DNA from 2 places in the Azospirillum thiophilum genome. Region 1 is predicted to be linked to the other one. Evidence: predicted binding sites of a transcription regulator. Region 1 holds the regulator's gene; the other holds the start of a gene.
The links. Region 1 encodes HrcA, which represses chaperone genes, less so after heat shock. Its sites were predicted from a motif close to GTTAGCACTCNCCNNNGGNGAGTGCTAAC; they were not measured.
Positions count from the first base shown of each region.

Region 2: a site for HrcA is predicted at 5,687-5,715, ahead of groES (co-chaperone GroES). Genes of this name have one in related genera too.

Region 1 is NZ_CP012401.1:1,068,791-1,084,264, forward strand. It holds gene AL072_RS04890 (TIGR02186 family protein) at 1-63, shown strand, start outside; gene AL072_RS04895 (universal stress protein) at 81-611, shown strand; gene AL072_RS04900 (NifU family protein) at 840-1,397, shown strand; gene AL072_RS04905 (DUF1848 domain-containing protein) at 1,452-2,330, shown strand; gene AL072_RS04910 (response regulator) at 2,356-2,721, opposite strand; gene grpE (nucleotide exchange factor GrpE) at 2,877-3,479, opposite strand; gene hrcA (heat-inducible transcriptional repressor HrcA) at 3,529-4,569, opposite strand; gene AL072_RS04925 (creatininase family protein) at 4,706-5,452, opposite strand; gene AL072_RS04930 (YifB family Mg chelatase-like AAA ATPase) at 5,671-7,203, shown strand; gene AL072_RS04935 (helix-hairpin-helix domain-containing protein) at 7,208-7,450, opposite strand; gene AL072_RS04940 (alpha/beta fold hydrolase) at 7,454-8,992, opposite strand; gene chrA (chromate efflux transporter) at 9,292-10,647, shown strand; gene AL072_RS04950 (MarR family winged helix-turn-helix transcriptional regulator) at 11,454-11,828, shown strand; gene AL072_RS04955 (pyroglutamyl-peptidase I) at 11,840-12,514, opposite strand; gene trpS (tryptophan--tRNA ligase) at 12,528-13,526, opposite strand; gene AL072_RS04965 (cupin domain-containing protein) at 13,619-13,987, opposite strand; gene AL072_RS04970 (LysR family transcriptional regulator) at 14,105-14,974, shown strand; gene gshB (glutathione synthase) at 15,052-15,474, opposite strand, start outside.
Region 2 is NZ_CP012401.1:1,232,497-1,247,970, reverse strand. It holds gene AL072_RS05755 (ATP-binding protein) at 1-797, opposite strand, end outside; gene AL072_RS05750 (response regulator transcription factor) at 952-1,638, opposite strand; gene AL072_RS05745 (DMT family transporter) at 2,089-3,006, opposite strand; gene AL072_RS05740 (hypothetical protein) at 3,021-3,365, opposite strand; gene groL (chaperonin GroEL) at 3,638-5,281, opposite strand; gene groES (co-chaperone GroES) at 5,332-5,622, opposite strand; gene AL072_RS05725 (hypothetical protein) at 6,034-6,228, shown strand; gene AL072_RS05720 (lysozyme) at 6,389-6,883, shown strand; gene AL072_RS05715 (COX15/CtaA family protein) at 7,103-8,176, shown strand; gene AL072_RS05710 (Crp/Fnr family transcriptional regulator) at 8,209-8,904, opposite strand; gene ccoS (cbb3-type cytochrome oxidase assembly protein CcoS) at 9,054-9,257, opposite strand; gene AL072_RS05705 (heavy metal translocating P-type ATPase) at 9,163-11,685, opposite strand; gene AL072_RS05700 (FixH family protein) at 11,728-12,258, opposite strand; gene ccoP (cytochrome-c oxidase, cbb3-type subunit III) at 12,602-13,492, opposite strand; gene AL072_RS05690 (cbb3-type cytochrome c oxidase subunit 3) at 13,496-13,657, opposite strand; gene ccoO (cytochrome-c oxidase, cbb3-type subunit II) at 13,673-14,413, opposite strand; gene ccoN (cytochrome-c oxidase, cbb3-type subunit I) at 14,435-15,474, opposite strand, start outside.

The sequences.
Region 1 (15,474 bases):
GCGGCCGTCGTCGGCGCCATCGCGGCCGGCTGGGCGGCCGGTGCCGCCTTCCGCCGGGTCTAGCCGAGAGGTGTTTTGAGATGACCGACGCGACGCAATTCCCGACGCCGGCTCCGACGCCGGAAAACCCCGCTCCCCAGCCGGCGAAACCGGTGCGCATCTTCCTGGTGGTGGTCGACGACAGCCCGGAGCTGAAGGTGGCGCTGCGCTATGCCTGCCTGCGCGCCCGCAAGTCGGGTGGCAAGGTGGCGCTGCTGACCGTGCTGGAGAAAGGCGAGATGCAGCACTGGCTGGCGGTGGAGAACCTGATCCGCGAGGAACAGCGCGCCGAGGCGGAACAGAAGCTTCAGAAGCTGGCGCGGGAGGTCAACCAACTGACCGGCACCCTGCCGGCGCTCTATGTCCGCGAGGGCAACCGCACCGAGGAGGTGCTGGCCCTGATCGGGGAGGAGCCGAGCATCTCCATCCTGGTGCTGGCTGCCGGCACTGATCCCGAAGGCCCCGGCCCGCTGATCTCCTACTACACCGGCCGCGGCCTGGGCCGCCTGCACATTCCGTTGACCATCGTCCCCGGCGGGCTGAGCAACGAGGCGCTGGACGCGATCACGTAAGTAAGGATAGCGACCAGGTAAGGATGGACGGGCGCCGGTCGTTGTGTCCGGCCGGGGTGCGCCATTTCCATGCCGGAAGCTGCCAGGGTATCCTTACCTGCCGAATACCCATACGGATCGGGTCCTTGATACCTCCGGCGATTCGGCCCAGATTTCCATCCGATCGTTCCGCAGCCCAATCCCGGGCGCGCCGGCAGTTTCGTTCCGGCGCCGAAGGAGGACCAGACCATGTTCATTCAGACCGAGCAGACGCCCAACCCGGCGACTCTCAAGTTCCTGCCGGGGCGTGACGTGCTCGGACGTGGCACCGCCGACTTCACCAGCCGCGAGGATGCCGCCCGCTCACCGCTCGCCCAGCGCCTGTTCGAGATCGAGGGCGTCGTCGGCGTGTTCCTGGGGACCGACTTCATCACCATCAGCAAGACCGATGCGCGCGACTGGTTCCTGCTGAAGCCGTCGATCCTCGGCGTCATCATGGAGCATTTCACCGCCGACCGGCCGGTCCTGCTGGAGGATGGCGGCGACGGCCATGCCGCCGCGGCCAACGCTGACGACGAGGAGATCGTCGAGCAGATCAAGGAACTGCTCGACACCCGCGTCCGCCCGTCGGTGGCGCAGGACGGCGGCGACATCACCTTCCAGGGTTTCGAGAAGGGCGTGGTCTACCTGGCGATGAAGGGGGCCTGTTCCGGCTGCCCCAGCTCCACCGCCACGCTGAAGCACGGCATCGAGAACATGCTGCGCCACTACATCCCGGAAGTGGTCGAGGTCCGTTCGGTCCAATAGCCCTGTGCCGGCCCGTCCCTTGATGGGGCGGGCCGGCATTCCCATGCTGGGGTGATGATCATCTCCGCCAGCTACAAGACCGACATTCCCGCCTTCTATGGACGCTGGTTCCTGAACCGGCTCCAGGCCGGCCATTGCCGGATGGTCAATCCCTATGGCGGCCAGACATACCGCATCGACCTGACCCGTCCGGCGGTCGACGGCTTTGTCTTCTGGACCAAGAATCTCGGACCCTTCCTCGGCGCGCTCGACAGCGTGGCGGAGCAGGGCTTTCCCTTCGTCGTGCAGTACAGCGTCACCGGCCTGCCCACCGCGCTGGAACGCTCGGTTCCCGAGTGGGAGACGGCGGCCGGCCATATGGAGCGGGTGCGCGACCGCTGGGGGCCGCGTGCCGCGGTCTGGCGCTACGACCCCATCGTCGTGACCGACGCCACACCGCCCGTATGGCACCGGGAGATTTTCGCCCGCATCGCCCGCAGGCTGCATGGCATGACCGACGAGGTGGCGGTGTCCTTCCTCCAGCCCTACCGCAAGACAGCCCGCAACCTCGCCGCCGCCGGCATCGGCTGGCACGATCCGGATGCCGGGGAGAAGCGCGTCCTGCTGTCCGACCTCGCATCCATCGCGGCGGGGGAGGGGATGGCGCTCACCCTCTGCACCCAGCCCGACCTGACGGACACGCCCGGCACGGCAGCGGCCCGCTGCATCCACGCCGCTCGCCTGTCCGATGTCGCAGGGTATCCCGTCGCCGCACGGGAGAAGGGCAACCGTCCCGGCTGCCTGTGTGCCGAAAGCCGCGATATCGGCGATTACGACAGCTGCCCGCATGGCTGCGTCTATTGTTACGCCGTCGCCGACCGTGCCACGGCCCGGCGCCGCTTCGCCGCGCACGACCCGGAGGGGGAGTTCCTGGTGGCGCGGCGGAGTTCCTGATCCCACCGATCAGGAGCGCGCATCCTTACGGGCAGACCTTACGAACCGTCTCGACCAGCTTTTCGGGGTTGAAGGGCTTGACCAGCCAGCCGGTGGCTCCGGCTTCGCGCCCGGCGGTCTTCTTGCCGGGGTCGGCCTCGGTGGTCAGCAGCAGGATGGGGGTCGCGCGATTGACGGCCGATGCGCGGATGGCACGGGTCAGGGCAAGCCCGTCCAGGCCCGGCATGTTCAGGTCGGTGATGATGCAATCGAACTTGCGCTGGCTGGCCAACGCCAGCCCGGCATTGCCGTCCGACGCCTCCGCCACCTCATAGCCGGCATTCTTCAGCGTGAAGCCGACCATGTCGCGGATGGTCTTGGAATCGTCGACGGTCAGGACGCTCTTGGGCATTGGGACGGCTCCGGTTGCTCGGCCGATTGGATCGGATCGTAGGCGTAGGAAATTTCCCGCCGACCGTCAACCGATAGCGTCCCCGGTCCCATGAACCGCAGGCAAGGCCCCGGGCACGCGGATAGCGGTGCCGGAGCCTTGCCGGGGTTCGGTCATTACGCCTTTGTATCGACGTGTTGTCCGCCGGCCTCGTTCGGGCCGCCCTTGGCGACGCCGACCATCGCCTCACGCAGCAGGCGGCCGTGGATCGTGTAGCCGGGCTGCAGCACCTGGACGACGGTGCCGGCGGTCTTGCCGGTGTTCTCGATCTCGAACATCACCTGATGGAAGTTCGGGTCGAACAGCTCGCCGGCCGGGTCGATCTTCTTGATGCCCGCACGCTCGAAGGCGGCGAGGAGCTGGCGTTCGGTCGCCTCGACGCCGACGGCGAGGCCCTTCAGCATCTCGTCCTGCTCGCGGCCTTCGGCCGGGACGGCGTCCAGCGCGCGGCGCAGGTTGTCGGCGACCGTCACCAACTCCTTGGCGAAGCTCGACACGGCGAACTTGCTGGCATCCTCGCGGTCACGCTGGGCACGGCGGCGGGTGTTCTCCGTCTCCGCCATGGCGCGCAGAAGCTGGTCCTTCAGGCCGGCGACCTCGGTCTCCAGCTTGGCGACGCGGTCCTCCGGCGATGCGCTCTCCGGGGCCGTAGCGGTCTCGGCGGTGGCCTCGGTCGGCTCCACTGCGGCGTCGGCGGGCTTGTTCTGCTCTTCGCTCATGGTTTTCTCAATTCTTGCTTCGTCGAGTGAGGCGGGGGGATGGATGCGGTCAGCCGATCAGGCGGCTGACCACCTTGGCGGTGTAGTCCACCAGCGGAATGATGCGGGCATAATTGATGCGGGTCGGACCGATGACGCCGATGGCGCCGATCACCCGTTCGCGGCTATTCTGGAAGGGGGAGATGATCATCGAACAGCCGGAGTGGTTGAACAGCACATTCTCCGCGCCGATGAAGATCTGCACGCCGTCGCCGCGCCCGGTGGCGTCCAGCATGCGCAGCATCGTCTCCTTGGTTTCCAGCGCCTCGAACAGGCCGCGGACGCGCTCCAGGTCGGACAGCGCGGTGACGTCCTCCAACAGCCGGGACTGGCCGCGGACGATCAGCTGGCCGGCGTTCGACCCGCCGCTGCCGGCCCAGGTTGCCAGCCCGGCGGCGACCACCTTGCGCGACAGCTCGTCCAGCTGGGTCTTCTGTTCCTGGATGTCCTGCAGAACCTCCTGCCGCGCCTCGTCCAGCGTGCGGCCGGCAAGGCGGGCGCTGAGGAAGTTCGATACGGTCTGCAGGGTGGAGGTCGGCAGGCCCACCGGCACCTCGATCACCCGGTTCTCGACCAGCCCGTCCTCGTTCACCAGCACGACCAGCGCCCGGCCGGGGCCGAGCGACACGAACTCGATATGCTTCAGCGGCCGGTCGGTCTTGGGCGCCACCACCAGCCCGGCGCAGTGCGACAGGCCGGCCAGCATTCCCGACGCCTCGCCCAGCACGTCGGAGAAGGCGCGGCCGGAAGCGGCGCATTTCGCCTCGATCCCGGCACGCTCGTCTTCGGTCAGCGATCCGATCTCCAGCAGGCCGTCGACGAACATGCGCAGCCCGGCGTCGGTCGGGATGCGTCCCGCCGAGGTGTGCGGGGCGTAGAGCAGCCCCTGTTCCTCCAGGTCGGCCATCACGTTGCGGATGGTCGCCGGCGACAGGGCCATGCCGAGCCGTCTGGAGATCGTGCGCGACCCGACCGGTTCGCCGGACGCCACATAGGCATCGACGATCAACCGGAAGATTTCGCGTGACCGCTGGTTCAGCTCGCTGATCATGGTCTGGGGACGGCCGGTTTCTGTTCGGACAGGACGGTTGCGGAACGGGAATTCCGTCAACCGGTCCGAATTTAGGCAGGTCCGACCGCCGAATCAACGTGCTGGGCGAAGAAGCCCCGCCGACGTCACTCCGGCATCACTGCTCCGCCAGAAAGGCGCGGTACTGGGCGCCGATGGCGCCGACCGCCGCCTCATAGAGGCGCTGGCCGTGTTCCGGCCGGGCGAGGCCGGGAGCGGAGCCGATGCGGCCGTCCGGATAGCGGCGGCGGAAGTCGCGGGCGTCGTGGAAACCGCCGGCCGGCGCCTGCTCCGGCTCCATCGCCGCGGTCTTGATCGACTCCGGATAGGCGTACTGGGTCACCGACACCTCGCTGGGGGTGGCGTGCGACCCCTCCTTGCCCTGGTAGAACTCGCGCGACAGGCGGCCGACCTCGGCATTCTCCCACCAGTTCACCAGGGTGCAGCGCAGGTCCGGCGCGTCGCGGCCGCGCAGTGCCCGGTTCTCCGCATGGATCTCGTAGAAGGCGGCGCGCAGGGTGGCGATGTTGCCGCCATGGCCGTTGACGAAGAAGAAGCGCTCGAACCCGTGTTCGACCAGCGAGCCGACATAGTCGCGCAGCACGGCGATCAGGGTGGACGGCTTCAGCGTCATCGAGCCGGGGAATTCCATGTGGTGGACGGCCATGCCGACCGGGATCGTCGGGCCGACGAGGGCGCCGGTGGCGTCGCCGACGCCCCGCGCGATGAATTCGGCGCAGATGGCGTCGGTGCCGACCAGACCGTTCGGCCCGTGCTGTTCGGTCGAGCCGATCGGCATGACGATGCCCTTGGAGGTCTTCAGATAGGTCTCGACCTCGGCCCAGGTGCTCAGGTGAAGCTGCACGGTGGCGAATCCTCGACTGGAAGCAGGAAGCTGGATGCAGGATTTGGCGTGGCCTTCATGTTAGGCCGCGCCGCGGTGACGACAACCGCTCCCTGCGCCGGGCCGGCATGACGACGCCATGGTGGCGTGCGAATTCATCCCGTGCTGGCGTAATTGCAGAGTGACGACTACACTGGCGTGCAATTCTTCCGGTCCAGCGTCTTCATCGGGGTGCAGTTTTGGTTGCGCGCGTCAATACGGTGGCGTTCCAGGGCATCGAGGTGCTGGGGATCGACGTCCAGGTCCAGATGTCCGGGGGAATCGTCGCCTTCACCATCGTCGGCCTGCCGGACAAGGCGGTCGGGGAAAGCCGGGAGCGGGTGCGCGCCGCGCTGCATGCGCTGGGGCTGGCGCTGCCGGCCAAGCGCATCACCGTCAACCTCGCCCCTGCCGACGTGCTGAAGGAGGGCAGCCATTTCGACCTGCCCATCGCGCTCGGCCTGCTGACCGTGATGGGCGTGCTGCCGGATGCGGAGATCGCCCGCTATGCCGCGCTGGGCGAACTGGCGCTGGATGGCACCCTGACCCCGGTGGCGGGGGTCCTGCCCGCCGCCATCGATGCGCTGGCCAACGACCGCGGCCTGATCTGCCCGGCCGCCTGCGGCGGGGAAGCGGCCTGGGCCGGTCCCGACCTCGACGTGCTGGCGCCGGTCAACCTGCTGGCGCTGATCAACCATTTCAAGGGCACCCAGGTGCTGACGCCGCCCAAGCCGCGCATGCAGGAACAGGAGGCGCCGCCGCCCGACCTGCGCGACGTCAAGGGCAACGAGACCGCCAAGCGCGCGCTGGAGGTCGCCGCCGCCGGGTCGCACAACCTGCTGATGATCGGACCGCCCGGCTCGGGCAAGTCGATGCTGGCCGCCCGCCTGCCGGGCCTGCTGCCGCCGCTCGATCCGGCGGAGGCGCTGGAGGTGTCGATGATCCACAGCGTCGGCGGCCTGCTGGAGGGCGGACGGCTGCTGCGCCAGCGCCCCTACCGGGCACCACACCAGTCCGCCAGCCTGCCGGCGCTGGTCGGCGGCGGCACCCGGGCCAAGCCGGGCGAGATCTCCCTCGCCCACCAAGGCGTTCTCTTTCTCGATGAGCTGCCGGAGTTCCCGCGTCCGCTGCTGGAGGCGCTGCGCCAGCCGCTGGAGACGGGAAAGTCGGTGGTCAGCCGAGCCAACCACCACGTCACCTATCCGGCACGGGTGCAACTGGTGGCGGCGATGAATCCCTGCCGTTGCGGCCATCTCGACGACGCCTCGCTCGCCTGCGCCCGCGCGCCGAAATGCGCGGCCGACTATCAGTCGAAGATCAGCGGCCCGCTGTTCGACCGCATCGACCTGCACATCGACGTTCCCGCGGTCAGTCCCGCCGATCTCAGCCTGCCGCCCCCGGCGGAGGGCAGCGCCGACATCGCCGCCCGCGTTGCCGTCGCCCGCGCCATCCAGGCGGAGCGCTACGGTGCGTTCGGTCCCTATCCGGCCGGTCGCGTGGTGCGGACGAATGCCGAGGCCGACGGCGAGCTGCTGGAAAGGGTCGCCTCCCCCGACGCCTCCGGCCGTGCCCTGCTGACCGAGGCGGCGGAGCGGCTGAAGCTGTCGGCCCGCGGCTATCACCGGGTGATGCGGGTCGGGCGCACGCTGGCCGACCTGGACGGCGTGGAGGGGGTGAGGCGCCGGCACATCGCCGAGGCGCTGAGCTACCGGCGGATCGCGCCGGGGCGGTGAGCGGTCAGATGCCGCGATCGGCCGCTGCCATCAGGATCGCCGCTTGAATGGCGTTACGAGCCTGCGGGCTGTTCTTCCAACAACTGCTGCCGATACCGGCGGACACCGCTGAACAGATTTCCGCCGCATCCCGGCGGACCAGCGTCGCCAGATCGTGAATGCCCACCTGTTCGAGGCGCTCGACGACTTTCGGGCCGACCCCCTTGACGGACAGCAGACGTGCGCGCTCTTCGCTCGAAAAGGACATCGGTCAGGGTCTCTCGAATACCGGTGGCCTGGCCGCGCCCGGACACACGGTCGCCGGGACCGATTCCTGCTCGACGAAACTCACCGCGGCGGCCAGGGCGCAGTCCTCGCTGGAGGTGACGATGTGGCTGGCGGCGCGGAAGACCAGATGGCGGCTCCTGGGCAGGGTGGCGGCGGCGCGGTCGCCCCAGTCCGGCGGGGTGACCGGGTCGTAGGCGCCGGACAACAGCAGCACCGGCACCGGGCTGGCAACCGGCAGGCGTTCGGCCGGTTCCTGGTGGCCGGTCGGCCAAAGGCGGCAGACGCGCTGGCCGGGATCGTCGACGGCGACGATCCCGTAGGGCGGGAAACGGCGGGCGCCGTCGGCACGCTTGGCCGGTTCGGCCGGGTTCACCGATTCACGGCACTCCACGGAGAAGGCCAGCCCGTCGGCGATCTCCGGATCGCCCAGCCAGTTGGTCGGCGCCCATTCGGCCATCGCCGCATACTGGCCGCGGATGGCGCGGTCGATCATCGCCGGCACGGTGGGGACCGCCTCGCTGATCGCCATCGCCTCCAGCCCGGCGGCGATGGCAGAGCCGCCGCTCAGCCGCAGGGCCCGGCGCGTCTCATGGTCGCCGACGACGAGGTCGACCGGGTTGCGGTCCAGCCGCTCCACCAGATCGAGGAAGCGCTTTTCCAGGTCGGGAAAGGAGGAGCGGCAGCCGCGGTTGGCGGCGCAGTCGTCGAACAGCCGGCGATAGGCGCGCTGGGCCAGCCAGGCCGTCTCCTCCTGCGCGTTGACGTCTGGCGGATAGACGCTGTCGAACACCGCGGTCCGCACCCGGGCGCCCTGGCGCCGCAGGATCTCCAGCCCGACCCGCGTGCCGTAGGACACCGCGAACAGGTTGACGCGTTGGGCGCCCAGCGCGGTGACGACGTCGAGCGCATCCTCCGCGGCGACGGGGGTGGAGAATTGGGTGCCGTCCAGCCCGGCGGCACCCAGACGCGCAGCGCAGGCGGCGACCGCCGCCCGCTCCGCCGCCGCCCGTTGCTCGCGCGTCACCGGCCGGGTCCGGCGGGTGGCGCCGGCGGTGTCGAGTTCGGGGCAGTCGGTGTCGGGCTCCGCCCGGCCGACGCCGCGCGGGTCGAACAGGATCAGGTTGCGGGTGCGGCGGAAGGGGGCGGACAATTCCCACCAGACCTCCATCCGCTCCTCCGTCGCCTCGCCGCTGCCGAAGGGGGAGGCGCCGGGGCCGCCCTCCAGGAACAGCACCGGGTCGGGGGCGGGCTGGCGCGCGGTGCTCAGCAGCACGGCGACCGGCAGGCGCAGGCTGCGGCTGTTCGGGCGGTCGCGTCGTTCCGCCACCGCCACCGTGCCGCACAGCGCCGCCTCGCCTTCCGGCACGGTGAACCAGCAGGGACCGGGGGTGAAGCGCGTTTCCGCGGCGGCGGGTGCCGCGCCTATCCCCGTCGCCGTCGCAGCGGCCATCAGCAGCGCCGCCAGCATCCGACGGGCGGAGCGTGCCTGCATGGACCGCGCGAAGAGGAAGAGGTGGGGCACGGGCGACTCGGGGACTGATGGACGGAGTACCGCCGATGGACCTGTTTGACCGACCCGCCCCCCGCTTGTCCAGAGATGCCGGCCGAAGCCCGGACCTGTGGCGAAACGGCGCGGAAGCGGTGCCGATTTACCACAGGGGCGGAGCGCGCCCAGGATCTCTATGAGTATTTCCGCAAGATGTGCAACGACAGAGGTTCGCCATGACCGAAGCGAAGGCCTGCTCGGGTACGGCCGCATCCGGGGAGCCGAACGGCCGGCATGGAAGCGGCTTGGGGAGTGGCTTGGGGGTCGGTCCGGGGATGGTCGGCCCGCGGGTCGGTTTGGGCGAGGCAACGCGGGTCTGGGCACGGATTGCCGCGCTCAGCTTCGGCGGCCCGGCCGGACAGATCGCGGTGATGCATCGCATCGTCGTCGAGGAAAAGCGTTGGATCGGCGAGGAGCGTTTTCTGCACGCGCTCAACTACTGCATGCTGCTGCCGGGCCCCGAGGCGCAGCAACTTGCCATCTACATCGGCTGGCTGATGCACCGCACGGCCGGCGGGTTGATCGCCGGCATCCTGTTCGTGCTGCCGGGCATGGCCGCCATCATGGCGCTGAGCTGGATCTACGTGCTGTTCGGCGCTGTCCCGGCCGTCGAAGGGCTGTTCTTCGGCCTGAAGGCTGCGGTGCTGGCGATCGTCGTGCAGGCGGTGATCCGGGTGGGCGGGCGGGCGCTGAAGAACGGCGCCATGCTCGGCATTGCCGCAGCCGCTTTCCTGGCGATCTTCCTGTTTGACATTCCCTTTCCCCTGATCATCGCCGTGGCCGGCGCGGTGGGATATATCGGCGGGCGGCTCGGCCTGCCGGCGTTCCGGGGTGGTGGCGGTCATCTCAGCTTCGCCCACACCGTCGCGGATGCCGACTCCCTGCTCGGGACGGAGATGCCGGCGCATGCCCGTCCGAGCCTAGCCCGGTCACTGCGGGTGTCCGGTGTCTGTCTGGCGCTCTGGCTGATCCCGGTGGCGGCGCTGCTGCTCATCCTCGGTCCGGCGAACGTCTACAGCCGTGTCGCCCTGTTCTTCTCCCAGATGGCGGTCGTGACCTTCGGCGGCGCCTATGCCGTGCTGGCCTATGTCGCGCAGCAGGCGGTCGATACCCATGGCTGGCTGCGGCCGGGCGAGATGCTCGACGGGCTGGGCATGGCGGAAACCACGCCCGGTCCGCTGATCATGGTGGTCCAGTTCGTGGGCTTTCTCGCCGCCTTCCGCGATCCAGGCAGCCTGCCGCCGCTGCTGGCCGGCACGCTGGCCGGGCTGCTCACCACCTGGGTCACCTTCGTTCCCTGCTTCCTGTGGATCTTTCTGGGCGCTCCCTACATCGAGGCGTTGCGCGGCAACCGGGCGCTGTCGGCGGCGTTGACCGCGGTCACCGCCGCAGTGGTCGGGGTGATCCTCAATCTGGCGCTCTGGTTCGGAATGCATGTGCTGTTCCATCAGCTGCGCCCGGTGTCGGCCTCTGGCATCCGGCTGGAGCTTCCCGTGCCGTCTTCGCTGGATCCGTCAGCGGCGCTGCTCACGGTGGCTGCGGTGCTGGCGGTGTTCCGCTTCAAGCTCGGGATGGTCCCGGTGTTGCTGCTGTGCTCGGCCGCCGGGCTGCTGCTGCGCGTCATCGGCTGAACCTCTCCGCTTGAATCCTGCGCGTTCGTGAAGCGCATCGACCGATGGCCGCTGCAATGTCGCCGGCTTTGTCACAGGTGTCTTGACGGAACATATCCGAATACGGAATTATTCCTCCTTGGAGGTCCGGCTGTTCGGTCCTCCTGCCTTGGAGAGGAGCAGACCATGCCCACCTTGTGGAGCGCATTGCGGAGGCGATGGCTCGATTCCGGCGCAGTGCCCGGACCGGGCAGCCTGTGCGGGCACCTGCGGCGCGACATCGGATTGACGGACAGGGAGCCGTCGGACGGGGAGGGGGCCGTACCCGCAACCCGCCTGTCGCCTTTTTGCATCCGCGATCGGAACCTATCGGACGCGCGGACATTTTTGACCTTGCAACCGTATCGCTGAGCGGCGATACCGGATCCGCCGGCATGAAAGCGTCGGCATCACCCAACCACTGGAGAGTTTCGATGAAATCCATCGTAGCCACTGCCTGGACCCGCCGATCGGGCGATCCGGCCATGCATGCCACCCATCAGGCCGCCAATCGTACCCCGGCCCAACCGATTTTTACGCTTTGCGCATTCTCCGAACGCGAATTCAGGATAACGAGAGGATCCCATGTGTGTCTTTCTGGGCTTTTGCGGTCACCGTCTCTTCGTTGAACACGCCCGCTGGGCATCGCCGGCCGGGTCCTTCGACCTGCGGCGGGAAAACGGGGAAGTCATCCTATGGCTTGGACGCCTGAACGTCATCTACACACCGGCCCGCTGGGGACCACCCTCCCGCGCTGCATAGCGCATGATGCCGCGGAGAGCCGCTGAATGCCGGCCCGCGTCCGTCACGACGAGGTCCTCACCGTCGTCCAGGTGCTCGAGGCGTTCCGCAAGCTCGACCCCGATCTGCCCATCCAGTATGCGCTGAGTTTCATGACCATCGCGCAGAGCGAAGGCATTTCCATAGGCGAACTGGCGGAACGCCTGGGCATCGCCCAATCCTCCGCGTCGCGCAACGTGGCGGCGCTCAGCCGCTGGCACAGCTTCGGCAAGGCCGGCCTCGATCTGGTGCAGGCGCAGGAAGACCCGCGCGAGCGCCGCCGCAAGATCGTCACCCTGACCGACAAGGGCCGTGAGTTCCTGGACGCGCTGCGCGCCATCGTGAACCCCCCCGACCAGCGCCGTTCCGCCAGGACGGCCTGATATCCGCGCCGTCAGGCGAATCCGTTCAGCGCCCTGCGCAGCATGCCGACCAACGTCTGCACTGCCAGTTCCTGCCTGTCCAGCGCCAGACCGCCGAAGCGGCGCAGCACCGCCGCGCGCTCAGGCAACGGCGGCATGTGGAAGAAGCCGTAAGGAACGTCCAGGTCGGCGCTCTCGATGATGTGCCGCGCCCGGTAGAACAGATGGTTGCCGAGGAAGCCGCCGGAAAAGTCGCCGAAGGTCACCGGCAGCCCGGCCATCGACAGTTCCCGTATCACCCGCGGCACCGGCAGGGTGCTGCCATAGGCGGTCGGTCCGTCCGGCACGATGTCGGCAGCCTCGCGCACGGTGCCGGCGGCGTCCGGCAGCGGGCTTTCGTCGCGGTTCCAGGCCAGCCGTTCCAGCCGGATGTAATCGCTCGCCTCCAGACAGGCGAAGCTGAGCGCCGCCAGCGGCCGGTGTTGCGCCAGCAGGGCGGCGAAGGCCTCGCCGCAGGCGTCGAACAGAGGGGGGAGGGTGGCGGTGACGACCCCCGGCTCCCCCGCCAGCCGGTCCATCAGCAGGGCGGTCGGATCGGCCGTCCAGGGATGGTCTTCGGTCGGGGGATTGTCCGGATCGGGAGCCGGCCCGCCGTCGGGGGGGGGGCGGAACGGCGTGAAGCCGGTGAGCAGTATGGGGGCCGTCACGGGCAGGGCATCCTTACGGCCGCAACAGGCCGATGATGTCCTTCACGTCGTTCAGGTTCCTCTCCGCGATGGCCGCGGCGCGCTCGCCGCCGGTCTTCAGCAGGCGGTCGATCTCCGCCTTGTCGGACAACAGTTCCTTCATACGGGTGGTGATCGGCGCCAGCTTGTCCACCGACAGGTCGACCAGCGATTTCTTGAAATCGGAGAATTGGGAACCGGCGAACTGCGCCAGAACCTGTTCGCGCGACTGACCGGCCAGCGCACCGTAGATGGTGACGAGGTTGTCGGCTTCCGGCCGCGCTTCCAGCTCGGTGACGGTTTCCGGCAGGGGTTCCGGGTCGGTCTTGGCCTTGCGGATCTTCTGCGCGATGGTGTCGGCGTCGTCGGTCATGTTGATGCGCGAATATTCGGACTCGTCCGACTTCGACATCTTCTTCTTTCCATCGCGCAGGCTCATCACCCGCGTCGCCTCGCCCAGGATCTGCGGCTCGGGCAGCGGGAAGAAGTCGGTTTCATAGCGGCGGTTGAAGGCACCGGCGATGTCGCGCGCCAATTCCAGATGCTGCTTCTGGTCCTCGCCCACCGGCACATGGGTCGCCTTGTACAGCAGGATGTCGGCGGCCATCAGCGTCGGATAGGCGTAGAGGCCCAGGTTGGCCATGTCCTTCTGCTTGCCGGCCTTTTCCTTGAACTGAGTCATGCGGTTCAGCCAGCCGAGCGGCGTGTGGCAGGACAGGATCCAGCCCAGCTCGGCATGGGCTGAAACCACCGACTGGTTGAACAGGATGTTCTTTTCCGGGTCGATGCCGGCGGCGATGTAGGCCGCGGCGACCTCGCGGATGTTGTTGCGCAGGACCTCCGGATCCTGGTCGATGGTCAGCGCGTGCAGATCGACGACGCAGAAGATGCACTCGTAGCTGTTCTGCAGCTCCACCCAGTTGCGCAGCGCCCCCAGATAGTTGCCGAGGTGAAGCTGCCGGGTCGGCTGCATGCCGGAGAAAATGCGGTTCACGGGTGGTCTCGCTCGAAAACTCTGGGAGGCGGCAGTTATCGCCCCCCGAAGTCCGCCGGTCAAGGCACGGTGCGCCGCAGCCGCGCCCGCCGTCAGGCCAGCTGTTCGGCGATGGAACGGGTCATCGGCGTCTCGACATCGCCGGTGTGCTTCGTCGTCACCGTCTCGATCAGCAGGACCGCGCACTCCTCGTCGGCAACCGGGCGGTGCATCACCCCACGCGGGATCACGCACAGCTCGCCCGGCGACAGCAGCGTTTCACTGCCGTCCTCGAACTGGATGCGTAGCCGGCCGCGGATGAGCTGGAACAGTTCGTCCTCGTCGTCGTGGCGGTGCCAGACGAATTCGCCCTTCAGCTTGGCAACCTTCACATACTGGTCGTTCACCCGGGCGACAACTTTGGGCGACCAGTGGTCGGTCAGGGCGGCGAGCGCGGCGTCGATGCTGACGGCGGGGATCATGCGGGGCTTCCTCCGGTCCAGGATGGCTGCGGTGTGGGTGGGACCGGGATAGCGCCGGAGGATCCTCGATGGAAACTAATAGTGGAGATGCACAACATTACGGATGATAATGACGGCATGGCTCGCAATCTCGACACCACTCTGCTGCGCAGCTTCGCCGCGGTCGCCGACCGTGGCAGCATGACGGCCGCCGCCCAGGTACTGAACCTGACCCAGGGGGCGGTCAGCCAGCAGATCGCGCGGCTCGAGGCGCTGGCAGGCGGCCCCCTGTTCGTCCGCGACCGCGGCGGCCTGCGCCCGACGGCACTGGGGGAACGGCTGTTGGGAAAATCCCGCCGGTTGCTGGCGCTGAACGACGAAATCTGGGCCGACATCACCGGCGGGGCGGTCGATGGGCCGGTGCGGATCGGCGTTCCCTACGATCTGGTCGCCCCCAGCATCGCCCCGATGCTGCGGAGCTTCGCCGCCGCCTGTCCGCAGGTCGAGCTGTCGCTCATCTGCGGGTCGTCGCCCGAGCTGGCGGCCCGCATCGCTGACGGCGACCTCGATCTGGCGGTGGTCGAGGAGCCGGTGGAGACGGCGCGCGGCGAGCATCTGATGACCGATCGTCTGGTTTGGGTCGGCGCCCGCGGCGGCAGCGCCCATAGGTCGACCCCGCTGCCGCTGTCACTGGTGGTGGAGACCTGCGTCTTCCGGCCGGCGGTGATGGCGGCGCTGCGCCGACAGGGGCGGGACTGGCGCAGCATGTTCGAGAATGGCGGGCTCGACGCCACCTTCGCCACCGTGCGGATGGATCTCGCCGTGTCGGCCTGGCTGGCCTTCACCGTACCGTCCGACCTGGACATCCTGCCGCCGGACAGCGGTCTTCCCGATCTGCCGTCCTTCGCCGTGACCCTGCACCAGCCGGCCCGCCCGCCCTCGCTGGCGGCGGCTGAACTGGTTCGCCACATCCGCGACGCCTTCGTCCGGTCCAGGCGGGCGGCCTGACCGGCCGCCCTTCCATTCCGCGCATCATGCTTTCGCGCGACGGCGCTTTTCCTACCGTCCCGCGCGACGGCGCATCCTTACTTATCCGCGCGGCGGCGCTCGATGGCGTCCCACAGCAGGGATTCCAGCTGGACGCCGTTCAGCCGGTTGATCTCCTGGATGCCGGTGGGGGAGGTGACGTTGATCTCGGTCATATAGTCGCCGATCACGTCGATGCCGACGAAGACCAGGCCCTTCTCGCGCAGCACCGGGCCGATGGCGGCGCACATCTCGCGCTCGCGCGCGGTCAGCTCGGTCTTCCTGGCGCTGCCGCCGGCATGGAAGTTGGCGCGGGCCTCGCCCTCCAGCGGCATGCGGCTGACGGCGCCGGCCGGTTCGCCGTCGATCAGGATGATGCGCTTGTCGCCCTGGCGGATCTCCGGCAGATAGCGCTGGACGATCACCGGCTCGCGGTAGAGCTGGGTGAACATCTCCAGCAGGGAGCCCAGATTCTCGTCGTC
Region 2 (15,474 bases), 160 kb from region 1:
TCCCGGTCATGGGAAAGCCCGAGTTCCGGTCGCCCCATCAGGTCGCGGCGGATGGCGTTGACCACCATCGGTGCCGGCAGGCCGGGGACCGTCGCGGCGACAACCGCCTCCACCTGCCGGACCACGGCCGGGGTCATCGCCGTGGCCGGTTCCCCGCCGTTCCCGGTCCCGGTTGCGGTCCCTTCGCCGGCAGCCTTGCCGTCGACCGCAGCATCGCCAAGCACCTTATCGCCAGCCACCGCATCGCCATCGATCAGCAGCGCGATTCCGCAGGGACCGTCCTGCCCGCGGGCGGGAGCACAGCCGACGAACCAATGGTCGATGAAGGGGCCGCACCGCGCGGCCTCGCCGCCGGTCCGTTCGATGGTCACCGCACCAACCTGCGCCATGGCATCGGCCGGCGGCGCATCGGTCGCACCGGGCCGCAGCACACGGGCAAGCAGCGCCGACCCTATACCCGGCGTGACGTGGATGTGGAAGCGGTCAGCAAGCGCCCGCACGGCTTCAAGCCCGGTGCCCGGCGTGCTGGGTGTGGCTGCCGGCAGGTCGGTCGTGTCGGGATCGCGGTCGTAGGCCAGGCACTCGATCCCGGCCCCGCTGCGCATGCGGGCAATCAACAGCGTCCCGTCGGGGCGGCCCAGCGCATGACCGGCAAGTGCCGCGACGAGGCCGTCCAACCGGGCCGCCTCATCCGCAGCCAGGACTCCATCGGCCCGTTCCTCCGCAATTCGTCGTGCCGTGGCGATATCACCGGGCGACGCCACGGCAATGCGACGGTGACCATGGTCGGGGAACATCTGGCCGCTCCTGTCCGCGTTCCGGTTGCTCTTTTCCGGAACTTTACAATTCTCTGCCGGCCGAACCCAATGATAAGGACTCGGCCGACGTCACTTTTCAACGAGATAGTCCCTGCAACATCGCATACTGGAAGGTTCCACGTCCCGAGCGATGTCAGGATGCGACGGCTTCCATCATCGCCGGCCGGCGGACCATCGGTGGCCTCGGCATCTCGCGCCCGCGCAGCATCTCCGCAGCTTCCCACAGGCGACCAAGCCCGACGATGGACCGGCTCCCGGTCTTTTCCATGATGCGGGCGCGGTGGACTTCCACCGTCTTGATGCTGATGCCGAGTTCCCAGGCGATGGTCTTGCTCTGCTTGCCTTCGACGATCAGTTCGAGAACCTCCGACTCGCGGCGGCTCAGCAGGGTCAGCCGACGGACGGCATCGCGGCTGCGGTCGCGCTGTTCGGCTTGGGGGCTGCCGTCGGACAGGCAGGCGCGCAGCCGCTCCAGGAAGGCAGGGACGGCGAAGGGAGAGGCGATGCAATCCGTCGCCCCGGCCTTCATCGCGGCCACCGCGGCATCGACGTCACCCTGTTCGGTAACGACCAGCACCGGCAGGTCATGGCCATGCAGCGAGGCTTCGGCCATGAACTCGATGGCGGTCATGTCGGGCAGGTCGTTGCGCACGACGAGACAGGAGGACGCGGTGCCCAGCACGGCCAGCGCATCGGCGCCGGTGCTGTGGACGCGGCAGGCGACGCCAACTGCGCCCAGCGCCCGCGCGAGCGTGCTGCGGGATAGCAGGTCGCCGTCGACGATATGGACGAGGCAGGCGGATTGTGTGGAAACGGGCATGGACATTTGCAGGGGCATCTGGGGACCTCCACCACAGCGGGCCGGCGAACAGCGCCGGCTCCTTATGGCGACCGATCCGTGACCGAACCGCCGCCATGCCACGCATTTTAGCGGTCATTCCCTATTGACCGCCGCAGGCGCGAGGGATAGCGGCGCTGTCTAAAGGGATATCGGGGATAGTATCCGCGCGAAGAACTCCGCAATAAATCAAGCCAGATGACCACCATGCAGCAAATTGCGAAACCATTTGGCGAATTGCAAAAGTATTTTTGCGAATCGAAAACCCTTTAGATCAATTCAATCGACGATGTTTGGCGCTTTGTTCTGGCAGAATGAAAACGATATCTAAGTTGATATATTATTTCACGATCATGGAAAGAAAAAACTCGCTCTTTGGTTTTTCATTCCTCTGCTTTCCGCCATCCCGACTCATGTGCAGAAACCGGCCTGTCAGGCCCGGCGGCGGGTCGCCAGGAGGATACCGGCGGCGATCAGGGCGATGCCGATGCCGTGATAGATGTGCAGTTGTTCGCCCAGGAACAGGATCGCCAGCAAGCTGCCGAAGACCGGCACCAGATGGATGGCGAGGCCCGCCGTGTTGGCTCCGAGCAACTCCACCGCCCGGTTGAAGCAGAGATAGGCGGCGATGGACGGGAACAGCACGGTGTAGCCGACTGCCAGCAGCGTGAGTCCGCTGGCCTGCACCGGATGGCCGCTCAGACTTTCCCATATGTAGAAGGGCAGCAGTTCCACCGCGCCGATGGCGAAGGTGACGACGACGAAGCTCAAGCCATGGATCGCCGGCCGCCGGCCCAACAGCGTGGTGTAGGCGGCGTAGATCACCACCGCCGCCAGCATCCAGACATCGCCCGTGTTCAGTTCGAACCCCAGCAGGGTCGCCGGGTCGCCGTGGGAGATCAGCGTCATCGCCCCCACCAGCGACACGACGATGCCAAGCCCCTGCATCGCCCCGACCTTGTCGCGGAACAGGACGAGGCTCATCAGGACGATCATCACGGGCATCGACGACTGCAGCATCACGCAGTTCAGCGCGGTCGTCGTGTTGAGCGCGATGTATTGGAAGGTGTTGTAGATGCCGATGCCGAGCGTACCCAGCAGCAACACGCTTTTCCAGCGCGCCAGGATCGGCGTCACATCGTGGCGCAGATGCGGCCAGGCGAAGGGAAGCACGATCAGCATGCCCAGGAACCAACGCCAGAACGCCAACCCGATGGGCGGGACAGACCCGGCGACCGCGCGCCCCAGCACCGCGTTGCCTGCCCAGAACAGCGGCGGCAACATCATCAGCAACCAGGCCTGATCGGCGAGGCGGAATCCTTTGGCGGGAGCGGCGCGGTCGGAGGGCATGGTTCGGTGCGTCCTCAGCTGCGACGGCGCGGCGAGGCGAAGACCTCGGCCGCGGCGGCCGCGGCACTGCGCTCGCTGCCGCCGTCATCGGCACGGAAGACGCTGGGCCGGGATTCACGGCGAGGGGGACGCGGCGCGTCCTCGCGACCTTCCCGGCCCTCGCGGGGCGGCTTGGCGGGCTGGCGCAGTTCGGCGTCGAGTTCGGCGATGCGCTTGACCAGCGCTTCACGAATGGCGGGGGCCGCGTGGGCTTTCAGCGTCGCCAGCTGCTCCTTGAGCTGGACCAGCTGACGCTGCTTCTGCTCGCGGGTGCGCTTGATGGCGACGTTGTCGGAATGCTGGCCCTCGAAGGAGCGCATGGAACAGGCCCTCGTTCAAAAAAATACGGAAGACAGAGGCCGGCCCCCAAATGGAGGGAGCCCGGCAAGAGGGGCGGATTATTGGGAGGCGCCCGCCCCAAAGCAAGGCGGAGTTCACCTTGACTTTTCGGGCTCGCCGCGGATGTGCGAACCGTCGCGTCGCCGGCTCCGCCGCTGCGCCCGACCAAAAGAAGAAGGGCGCCTCCCTGCGGAGGCGCCCCTTTCCGAACCGTCAGGCGGCGAACCGCAAGACGGGGGGAACGGACGGGCTATCAGAAGCCCATGTCGTCCATGCCGCCCATGCCGCCCGGCATGCCGCCCGGAGCAGCCTTCTTCTCCGGCTTCTCGGCGATCATCGCCTCGGTGGTGATCAGCAGACCGGCGATCGAGGCCGCATCCTGCAGGGCGGTGCGAACCACCTTCACCGGATCGATGATGCCGGCGGCGACCAGATCGGTGAACTCACCCTTCTGGGCGTCGTAGCCGTAGTTGGGGTCGTTCTGGTCCAGCAGCTTGCCGACCACGATCGAGCCGTCGGTGCCCGCGTTGTAGGCGATCTGACGGACCGGAGCCTGGAGGGCGCGGCGGATGATGTCGATGCCGACGCGCTGCTCGTCGTTGACCGGAACCAGCTTGTCCAGCGCCTTGCCGGCATACAGCAGGGCCGAACCGCCACCGGCGACAACACCCTCTTCCACCGCGGCGCGGGTGGCGTGCATGGCGTCGTCAACGCGGTCCTTGCGCTCCTTCACCTCGACCTCGGTCGCACCGCCGACGCGGATGACCGCGACGCCGCCGGCCAGCTTGGCCAGACGCTCCTGCAGCTTCTCGCGGTCGTAGTCCGAGGTGGTCTCCTCGGCCTGGGCGCGGATCTGGCCGCAACGGGCCTCGATGTCGGCCTTCTCGCCGGCGCCGTCGACGATCGTGGTGGTCTCCTTGGAGATCACGACCTTCTTGGCGGTGCCCAGCATGTCGAGCGTGACGTTCTCGAGCTTGATGCCGAGGTCTTCCGAGATGACCTGGCCGCCGGTCAGGATGGCCATGTCCTCCAGCATCGCCTTGCGGCGATCGCCGAAGCCCGGGGCCTTGACGGCGGCGATCTTCAGGCCGCCGCGCAGCTTGTTGACGACGAGGGTGGCCAGGGCCTCGCCCTCGATGTCCTCGGCGATGATCAGCAGCGGACGCGACGACTGCACGACGGCCTCGAGGACCGGCAGCAGCGGCTGGAGGCCCGACAGCTTCTTCTCGTGCAGCAGGATGAACGGGTTTTCGAGGTCCGCGATCATCTTGTCGGCGTTGGTGATGAAGTACGGCGACAGGTAGCCGCGGTCGAACTGCATGCCCTCGACGACGTCCAGCTCGGTGTCCAGGCTCTTGGCCTCTTCCACCGTGATGACGCCCTCGTTGCCGACGCGCTCCATCGCCTGGGCGATCATCTTGCCGATTTCGACTTCGCCGTTGGCGGAGATGGTGCCGACCTGGGCGATCTCGTCGTTGGTCGTGACCTTCTTGGCGCGGGCCTGGATGTCGGCGACGACAGTGGCGACGGCGATGTCGATGCCGCGCTTCAGGTCCATCGGGTTCAGGCCAGCGGCGACCTTGGTCACGCCTTCGCGGACGATGGCCTGGGCCAGCACGGTCGCGGTGGTGGTGCCGTCACCGGCCAGGTCGTTGGTCTTCGAGGCGACCTCGCGGACCATCTGGGCGCCCATGTTCTCGAACTTGTCGGACAGTTCGATTTCCTTGGCGACCGACACGCCGTCCTTCGTGATGCGCGGAGCGCCGAAGGACTTCTCGATCACGACGTTGCGGCCCTTCGGACCCAGCGTGACCTTCACGGCGTCGGCCAGGATGTCGACGCCACGCAGCAGCTTTTCGCGCGCGGAGGGGCCGAACTTGACGTCTTTGGCAGCCATGTCTCAATTCCTCTGAATATCGAATGTCGAAGGGAAATGGGCGGAGGTCTTCAGGCCTCGACGACGCCCATGATGTCGGATTCCTTCATGATCAGGTAATCGACGCCTTCGATCTTCACTTCGGTGCCCGACCACTTGCCGAACAGGATGCGGTCGCCGGCCTTGACGTCGAGCGCCACGACCTTACCGGACTCGTCACGAGCGCCGGGGCCGACAGCGATGATCTCGCCTTCCTGCGGCTTTTCCTTGGCCGTGTCGGGGATGATGATCCCACCCTTGGTCTTGGTGTCGGACTCCAGACGCTTGACGACGACGCGGTCGTGCAGCGGGCGGAACTTCATGGGAATGCCTCCTTGGATCAAGGCTTGGTTCTGACTGACGAGAATTGGCGCGGGTCGGATGCTTGTTAGCACTCACGCCCGGCGAGTGCCAGACAGCTAATCGAAGCGGTTTTCGGATTCAAGAGGCTCGTTTCGGAATTTGTCGGGGCTGCAGGCGACGTTCACGCAGGATAGCATTTAAATTATTGAAAAATATCATATTTCTTTGGAGTGGCCCGCATCGCTCCTGCGCAGAAATTCATCAAGCGGTCACAAGGGGACGCAGAGCTCCGGCGGCAATTCCGGTGGAAAAGGCCGCTGAACGATACCGCCACCCCTTCCAGCCGCAGTCCTGTGACTGGCGTCACAGCGTCCTCAGGGCGGGATCGCTAAAGTTTTATCGAATACCCCTGAAGGAATGCGAGGAACGCAATGACGGCAAAGCGCGGGGCTGAAAGTTGGAAGAATCAGGGTATCCGGCGCGTATCGGCGCGCCGCCCCATCTGGCGCGGACGCACGGCCAAGCTGGTTGAAGCGTTGTTGGAGTTCACCACCTTGGCCGGGCTGTTGGCGCTGCTGTTCGCGCTGTTCGTCCTGTTCGACGCGGCGCAGAATCCGTCTCCCTGACGTCATCCGCCCGTGCCATGCGCCACCGACGATGACGGTTTTCGTCTGCTTTGGACATTTTGCAACAAAATATTCCCGCATAGGGCGTGCATGACATACTAGCATGCACAAGCAGGGCGGAGACGGTCCGCCCCGCACGTCATCCGGGAGCTTTCGATCCATGACCACCCTGCCGGTCTGCCAAGCCGCGGTCGATCTCGTGAAGCATTTCGAGGGGCTGTACCTCAACGCCTACCTGTGCCCGGCGGGTGTACCGACCATCGGCTACGGTCACACCGCGGGCGTGAAGATGGGCCACACCATCACCGCGGAACAGGCCGATGCCTTCCTCGCCGCCGACCTGACCGAAGCCGCCGGCCATGTCGACGCTCTGGTGACGGTGCCGGTGAATGACGACCAGCGCGGCGCACTATCCTCCTTCGTCTTCAATCTCGGTGCCGGCTCGCTTGCCGGCTCCACCCTGCTGAAGCTGCTGAATGCCGGAGACTACAGTGGCGCCGCCGGTCAGTTCGGCCGCTGGATCTATGCCACCGTCAACGGCAAGAAGACGCAGTTGCCGGGCCTGGTCGCCCGCCGCGCGGCGGAGGAGGCGCTGTTCCAGGGCCAGACCGCGCAGGCGCACGGCGACGTTGGCACCGGCGACGACAGCGCCTGACCCGGTTCCCCGGAGTTTGGCGCCAAGCAGGTTTTCCGAACTCCGACCACCAATGGGCGGGCTCGGAAAACCTGCAAAACCATGAAGTCTGCAGGTTTCTCCAGGCCGGGCCCGTGGTCCGATCTGAAGAAGCCTGCTTAGGCGCAACAGGCGTTTGACGCGGCGGGATGTTCACCCCACATTGGCGAGCATCCTACCGCTGCGCTCCGGAATGCCGCCTTGACCGCCTACGCGACCGACAGCCTCGCCACCGCCGCCCACCCCAACCCGAACCGGCCCATCGCCGTCTGGCTTCTGGTCTGCGCAGCCATGGTGCTGGCGATGGCCGTGATCGGCGCCATCACCCGGCTGACCGAATCCGGTCTGTCGATGGTGGAATGGAAACCGCTGATCGGCATCCTGCCGCCATTGAGCGAGGCGGAGTGGAACCGGGTCTTCGACCTCTACAAGGGCACGCCCGAGTTCCGCATCTACAACAGCCACATGGATCTGGCCGGCTTCCAGTCGATCTTCTGGTGGGAGTGGTTCCATCGGCTGTGGGGCCAGCTGATCGGTGTCGTCTTCCTGGTTCCCTTCCTGCGATTCTGGATGCAGGGACGCATCGCACCCGATCTGTGGCCGAAGCTGGCCGGCCTGTTCCTGCTGGGCGGGCTGCAGGGCGGCATCGGCTGGTTCATGGTGAAGAGCGGTCTGGTCGACGCGCCGAATGTCAGCCATTACCGGCTGGCGCTGCATCTCGGCACCGCTATCGTGATCTACGCCCTGCTGCTGCGCACCGCGCTGGGGCTGCTCGACCCGTTGCCGCTGGCCGGCTGGCGGCCGGAGGCGGCGGCGTTTCGCCGTCATGCCCGCTGGTCGCTGGCCCTGGTCGGCCTCACCATCGTCTGGGGCGCCTTCGTCGCCGGATCGGATGCCGGCTTGGCCTACAACACCTTCCCGCTGATGGCCGGCCACTGGATTCCGCCGGAGGTGGGCACGCTGATTCCCTGGTGGGTCAACCCGTTCGAGAACACCGCGGCGATCCAACTGATCCACCGCGCGCTGGCAATGCTGACCGGTCTGGTGGTGCTGGTCCTGGCAGGCCGCGTCCTGCACGCCCGGCTGCCCGGTCGTGCCGGCCGTGCCGCCTTGGCCTCCGCCGCCATGATGCTGGCGCAGATCGCCCTGGGCATCGCCACCCTGCTGAGCGTGGTGTGGATTCCCGTCGCCGCCGCCCATCAGGCCGGCGCCATCCTGGTGGTATCGATGCTGGTGTGGCTGATGTTCGAGCTGCGGCCGGTGGGGCGGGAGTAGGCAAGCGGGCGTAGCCCGCTTGCCGCCTTCGCTCAGGCGCCTTCGGCCAGATCGTACATCGCGTCGAGGTCGGCAATCATGACCTTGTTGCCTTCTTGGAGCGAGATCACGCCGACCGTCTTCAACTGGGTGAAGGTCCGGCTGACGGTTTCGGTGGTCAGGCCGAGATAATCGGCGATGTCGGCACGGCTCATCGGCACGAAGACCGGGTTTTCCTTGTGCCCGCGCCGGGCGGCACGCTGAGACAGCATCAGCAGGAAGGAGCAGATCTTCTCCTTCGCCGTCTTGCGCCCCAGCAGCAGCATCTGGTCCTGCGCGGCCGCCAGCTCGTTCGACGCCATCGAGAACAGGCGCCGCTGCATCTTGGGAAACTCCTCCAGCAGCGCATCGATCTTCTTGCGTGGGAACCGGCAGAGCGAGGCGCTGGTGACGGTCTCCGCGGTGTAGGCGTAGCTGTCGTTGACGGCCAGCCCCAGGAAGTCGCCGGTGACCAGGAAGCCCGTGATCTGCCGGCGCCCGTCGGGCAGCAGCTTGTACAGCTTCACGGTGCCGGAGGTGACGTTGTAGAGCGCATCCGCCGCATCGCCCTCGGCGAACAGGGTGTGCCCCGAATCGACACGAACATTCTGCAGAATGTCGGCAAGACGGCGCAACTCCTCCGGCTCCAGCGCCGCGCACACCGTCAGGCTGCGCACGGGACAGGCCCCGCAGGGATTCAGTTCCGTCATAGCGCTCTTATCGCGAGCGCGAACCATATCGAAGGGTGGCATGGACGAACCCAGCCTTTCATTCCGCATGGGCTCATATTGGTGGCAATCGCCGAGAATCGCAACCTCGCACGCATACAACCTTTTCTTTGCCCATACGGCATTTGGCACTATTGTCGCCGACCACCCTCCGGCGCGGCGACCGCGTCAGTGCCAGGGCGGACGGGCTGGGCCGGATCGTCGTCGAACAGGACGCGATGGGCCGCTCCGTCCAGATCGTCAAACTGGCCGGATTTCAGCGCCCACAGAAAGGCCGCCAGCCCCAGACCGCCCAGGCTGAGAGCAATCGCGATCAGATAGAGAAGTTCGTCCATCACCCGAATCCTTGCTCGGCAAGTCCCGGACCGGCGTATCCCGGACGGGAAGATCCTTGATCACGGCGCCGCGGGCCAGCCGCAGCGCGTTCAGAATGACGATCAGCGACGACGACGACATGGCCAGCGCGGCCAGCAGCGGCGTCAGCATCCCGCCCATCGCGAGCGGCACGGCGCAGAGATTATAGACCAGCGCGATACCGAAATTCTGCTTCACCAGACGGCCGGACCGGCGGGAGACCTCGACCGTCTCGACGATCGGGCGCAGCAGCCGGCCCTGGAACACCACGTCGGCCGCGGTCTGGCTGACATCCATCGCGGTCGACGGCGACATCGACACCGCGGCGGCGGCCAGCGCCGGCGCATCGTTCAGCCCGTCGCCGACCATCAGGACGGTGCGGCCCTGCGCCGCCAGCTCGGCCAGTGCCGCGGTCTTGTCGGCCGGAGTCTGCTCGGCCCGCCATTCGGCAATGCCCAGCCGCTCGGCCACCGCCGCCACGGCCCCCTTGCGGTCGCCCGACAGCAGCCGCACCTCCAGCCCACGCGCCTTCAATGCCGACACCACCACGGCGGCATCCGGACGGGGCGCGTCGAGGAAGGTGAGTCGCAGCGGCTCCGCACCCGGGCGGGCCAGCCACAGCTCCGGCCCTGCCACATCCTCCGCCTCCAATGGGGCGCCGGTGAAGCGGCGGCTGCCCAGCCGAACCTCGCCGTCCGGCGTCTCCAGCATCAGGCCGGCGCCGGCGATCTCGCGCACGCCGGCGGCAACCGGCACCGCCGGCACGGCGGCGGCAAGCGCACGGGCCAGCGGGTGGCGGCTTGCCGCCACCAGCGAGGCTGCAAGCGCCAGATCCTCCGTCGCCACCCCGTCCAACTGCGGCACGGGCCGCCCTTCGGTCAGGGTGCCGGTCTTGTCGAACACCACGGTGTCGATGGTGGCGAGCCGTTCCAGCGCGGTCGGGCTTTTCAACAGGGTGCCCTGGCGCATCAGCCGCCCGCTGGCGATCACCTGCACCACCGGCACCGCCAGCGCCAGCGCGCAGGGACAGGTGATGATCAGCACGGCGATGGCGTTCATCAGCGCATCCTGCCACACCGCCCCGCCCAGCAGCATCCAACCGGCGAAGGTGGTCAGCGCGGTCAGATGCACCACCGGGGCGTAGAGGCGCGACACCCGGTCGGCGACGGCGACATATTTGGCGCGGCCCTGCTCCGCCACCTCCATCAGCCGGACGATCTCGGCCAGCAGCGTGCCCTCCCCCACCGCGGTGACGGTCAGGCGCAGGGGAGCCGTCAGGTTGAGGGTGCCGGCGAAGACCTGATCGCCCGGCCGCGCGGTCCCCGGCACCGTCTCGCCGGTGATCAGCCCGGTGTCGAGGTCGGATACGCCGTCGGACACCCGACCGTCGACCGGAATGCGTTCCCCCGCCGCGACCAGGATGGTGTTGCCGGCGGCGACCTGTTCCGGCGCCACCACGGCGCTGGTCCCGTCCTCGCGCAGCACGGTGACGGCGTTGGCGCGCAGCCCCAGAAGCTGCTCGGCCGCGGAGCGTGCCCGGCCGCGCGCCCGCTGGTCGAGGTAACGGCCGATCAGCAGGAAGAACAGCAGCATCACGCCGCCGTCGAAATAGGCGTGCTCGCCACTGTTGATCGTCTCGAACAGGCTCATGCCGGTGGCGAGCAGGACGCCGATGGTGATCGGCACATCCATGTTGGTACGGCCATGGCGCAGCGCGCCGAATGCCGAGCGCGCGAAGGGACGCAGCGCATAGGCGATTGCCGGCATGCAGATCAGCGCCGATACCCAATGCATCAGGTCGCGGGTCGCGGTGCCCATGCCCTGGCTGTGGCCGGCCCACACCGACACCGACAGCAGCATGACGTTGCCCATGGCGAAGCCCGCGACCGCCATGGCGCGCAGCAGTTCCTTCTCGCTCTTGGCCTGTTCGCCGCCCAGCCGGTCCGGATCGAACGGGACGGCGCGGTAGCCGAGCTGCGCCACGGTGCCGACCACGGCGTTGGCGTCGGTCGACTTCGGATCCCAGCGCACCGTCAGCCGGCGCGTGGTCATGTTCATGCGCGCCTGCCCGATCCCCGCCTGCCGGCTGAGCGCCGATTCGATCAGCCAGACGCAGGCCGCGCACTGCATGCCGTCGACCATCAGGTGCAGGCTGCGGGTGCCGTCGGCCTCGTCGCGCGCATGCGGCTCGTAATCCACCGCCGGAGCATCGTCGGGGCGTAGCGGACGCGCGGTGGGATCGACGCTGCGGCGCTCGTAATAGCGCTCCAGCCCCAGCCCGCGGACAAGGTCGTAGGCGGCGGCACAGCCGGTGCAGCAGAAAGGGCCCGCGCCATCCGTGGAGACGGTCGCAGCAGAGGTTTGCCCGCTTTCGCCCAGGTCTTGTCCGCAATGGAGGCAGGCGGTCATCTCACATCACCCCGGAGGTCTCGATCCGCAACCCGCGCCCGGTCACTGGATCCAGACGCGCTTCTGGTCCTGATAGTCGCCGGTGGCATGGGTGATGACGAACCGCATGTCCCACTGGCCTTCCAGGTCCAGCTCCACCGGAGCGCCAAAGCGGCCTTCGCCCAGATAAGGCAGTGACAGGGTCTTGTCGTGCCCTTCGGCGGTTGGGCGGATCATCCTGACGGTGACGGCGGCGTCGTTCAGGACTCGGCCTTCCTTGTCGCGGGCGGTGATGGCGATCACGGCCTTGCGCGGTTCGGTGCTGGTGAAGTCGGCCTGCACCTGCCAGCCACGTTCGGCCTGGGCACGGGCGCCGGCGAGATCCCGATTGTAACTGATGCCCTTGAGGAAGTGATTCTCGGTCTCCACCCCGGTCCAGCTCGACACCGCGAAATGGACCATGATCGCGTTCACCGTCAGCACGACCATGAAGAGGCCGACGAAGATCCAGGGAATGTACCATCCCTTCTGGCGGGGCTGCCTGGCGCGCTTCGGAGCGGCGTGGCGGTTTCCGGTGGTGGAACTGATCGTCATGGTCGGCGGCTGCCCTTTGGCTGGTCGGCGGCAGGAGACGCGTGCGGAACGGCCGGCAGCCGGTCGCGCGTTCCCCGGGCCGGGAACGGGGGTGAAGGTAAATCGGTGCGGCTCGCGGTGCAAAGCATTGCGGGGCGCGGCCGAATATCTGCCGGCGGAGGCCACTATGGCGACCGATTGCCGCAGGCACATTGCGCTAAATCAAATGACAGGAAGTTCACGAACCGACACCGGAGCCGCAATTCCTCAAAAGAAAAAGGCCTAAAAAGACAAGGGCGCCGGGGAGTTTCCTCCCCGGCGCCCCATCCGGCCGGTTCCCGTATCAGGCTTCCGGGTCGAAGGCTTACTTGCCGCCGCCCAGATTGTGGACGTAGACCGCCAGCGACTTGATCGTCGCGTCGTCCAGACGCTTCGACCAGGCGGGCATCACGCCGGCGCGGCCGTTGGTCACGGTCTCCACCAGCGTGGCCTTGTCGCCGCCATAGAGCCAGTTGGCCTGTTTCAGCGGCGGAGCGCCGACACCGTCGAGACCGGCAGCGACCGACCCCTGGCCCACGTCGCCATGGCAGGCGGCGCAGTTCTCCTCATAGACGGTCTTGCCCTTGGCGACCTTGCCGGCATCGGCCGGCTTGGCGTTCAGCGACAGCACATACTCCGCCACCTGATCGATCTGGTCGCGGTTGAGGATGCCGTCCTTGCCGAAGGCGGTCATGCCGGTGCCCGGCGTGCCGCGGGTATCGCCGTCGTCGGATCGGATGCCGTGCTGGATGGTCGTGTAGATGTCGGCCGAGGAACCGCCCCACAGCCACACGTCGTCGGCCAGCGTCGGGAAGCCCTTGGCACCCTGGCCGCCGGCGCCGTGGCAGGCGGCGCAGTTCTCGTTAAAGTAGGAGCGGCCGCCGGCCATGGCGAAGCCCAGCAGGTCCTTGTCCTTCTGGATTTCGTCGACCGACTTGGCGGCGATGGCGGTCAGGTACTTGGCCTGACCGGCCTTGGCCTCCGCCATCCTGATGTCCAGTTCTTCGCGCTGGGAATATCCCAGGATGCCCTTCGTGTAGGTCTTGCCCAGCGGCCAGGCCGGGTAGAACACGTAGTACACCATCGCCCAGGCGATGCAGACGTAGAAGAGGTACAGCCACCATTTCGGCAGCGGATTGTTCAGCTCGCGCAGTCCATCCCACTCGTGGCCGGTGGTCTCGACGCCGGACAACTCGTCCTTATAATTCTGTGCCATGGCCTAAAGCTCCTGACCATCATCCTTGAGCGGGATCTGGGCGGCGTCGTCGAATGAGCGGCGGTTGCCGGGCCACATGGCGTAAACCAGGATGCCCGTCAGCAGCAGCATCAACCACACCGTCCAGAACGACCGAAGCATCACCGTGATCGAATCCAAGTCCATGGATTCCTCCCCCGATTACTGCTGAAGCTGCTTCGGCGACTGGTACTTGGTGAAATCCACCATGGTGCCCAGTACCTGCAGGTAGGCCACGAGAGCGTCCATTTCGGTGACGGTCTTGTTGCCGGTGAAGTTCGCGACCACGGCCTTCGGATAGCGCTTGGCCAGGCCGGCGGTATCGCCGTCCGGGTTCTTCTGCGCTTCGAGGTCGGCCTTGGCGTTGGCGATCTGCTCGTCGGTATAGGGAACGCCGACGATCTTCAGGGTCTTCAGGTGATCGGCGATGTCGGCGTAGTTCAGCGGACGGTCCTTCATCCAGGCATAGCCCGGCATGATCGACTCCGGCACGACCGCACGCGGGTTCACCAGATGGGCGACCTGCCAGTCGTTGGAGTATTTGCCGCCGACACGGGCCAGATCGGGACCGGTGCGCTTGGAGCCCCACTGGAACGGATGGTCGTACATCGACTCCGCGGCCAACGAGTAGTGACCATAGCGTTCGACCTCGTCACGGAACGGACGGATCTGCTGGCTGTGGCAGTTGTAGCAGCCTTCGCGGAAGTAAATATTCTGACCGGCCAGCTCGAGCGGCGAATAGGGACGGACCCCCTCCACCTTCTCGATGGTCGATTCGATCGTGAAGAGCGGAACGATCTGCACCAGACCGCCGATCGACACGGTGATCAGCACGAGCACGATCAGCAGAAGGGTGTTCCGCTCGATCAGGTCGTGGCTGAAGCCCTTTTTATCCTGAGCCATTTCTCGCATCCTTCCCTAGCGTCAGGCCGCGCCGACCGTCGCCTTGTGCGGCGTGGTGACATAGGGCTTCTCGATGCGGACATCGCCCTTCGCCGTGCGCCACAGGTTGTAGACCATGATCAGGGCGCCGGTGACGAACAGGACGCCGCCCATCGCGCGGATCACGTAGAACGGGTGCATCGCCGCGACGGTCTCCACGAAGGAGTATTGCAGGAAGCCCAGGTTGTCGTAGGCGCGCCACATCAAGCCCTGCATGATGCCGGACACCCACATGGCGGTGATGTAGAGCACGATGCCGATGGTGGCGGTCCAGAAATGGTAGCTGACCAGACGCAGGCTGTAGAGCTGCGAGCGCTTCCACAGCACCGGCACCAGATAATAGATGGCGCCGAAGGAGATGAAGGCGACCCAGCCGAGAGCGCCGGAATGCACATGGCCGACGGTCCAGTCGGTGTAGTGCGACAGGGCGTTGACCGGCTTCACCGACATCAGCGGACCTTCGAAGGTCGACATGCCGTAGAAGGCGACCGAGGTGACCAGGAAACGCAGGACCGGATCGGTGCGCAGCTTATCCCAGGCGCCCGACAGGGTCATGATGCCGTTGATCATGCCGCCCCAGGACGGCATCCACAGCATGATCGAGAAGGTCATGCCCAGCGTCTGCGCCCAGTCCGGCAGCGAGGTGTAGTGCAGGTGGTGCGGACCGGCCCAGATGTAGAGGAAGATCAGGGTCCAGAAATGGACGATCGACAGGCGGTAGGAATAGACCGGCCGCTCGGCGCGCTTGGGCACGAAATAATACATGATGCCCAGGAAGCCGGCGGTCAGGAAGAAGCCGACCGCGTTGTGGCCGTACCACCACTGCACCATCCCGCTCTGCACGCCCGACACGGCGCTGTAGGACTTCATGCCGAACAGCGACACCGGGACGTTGACGTTGTTGCCGATGTGCAGGATGGCGACGGTCAGGATGAACGCCATGAAGAACCAGTTCGCCACATAGATGTGCGACTCGCGCCGCGTCATCACCGTGCCGATGAACTGGACGGCGTAGAGCACCC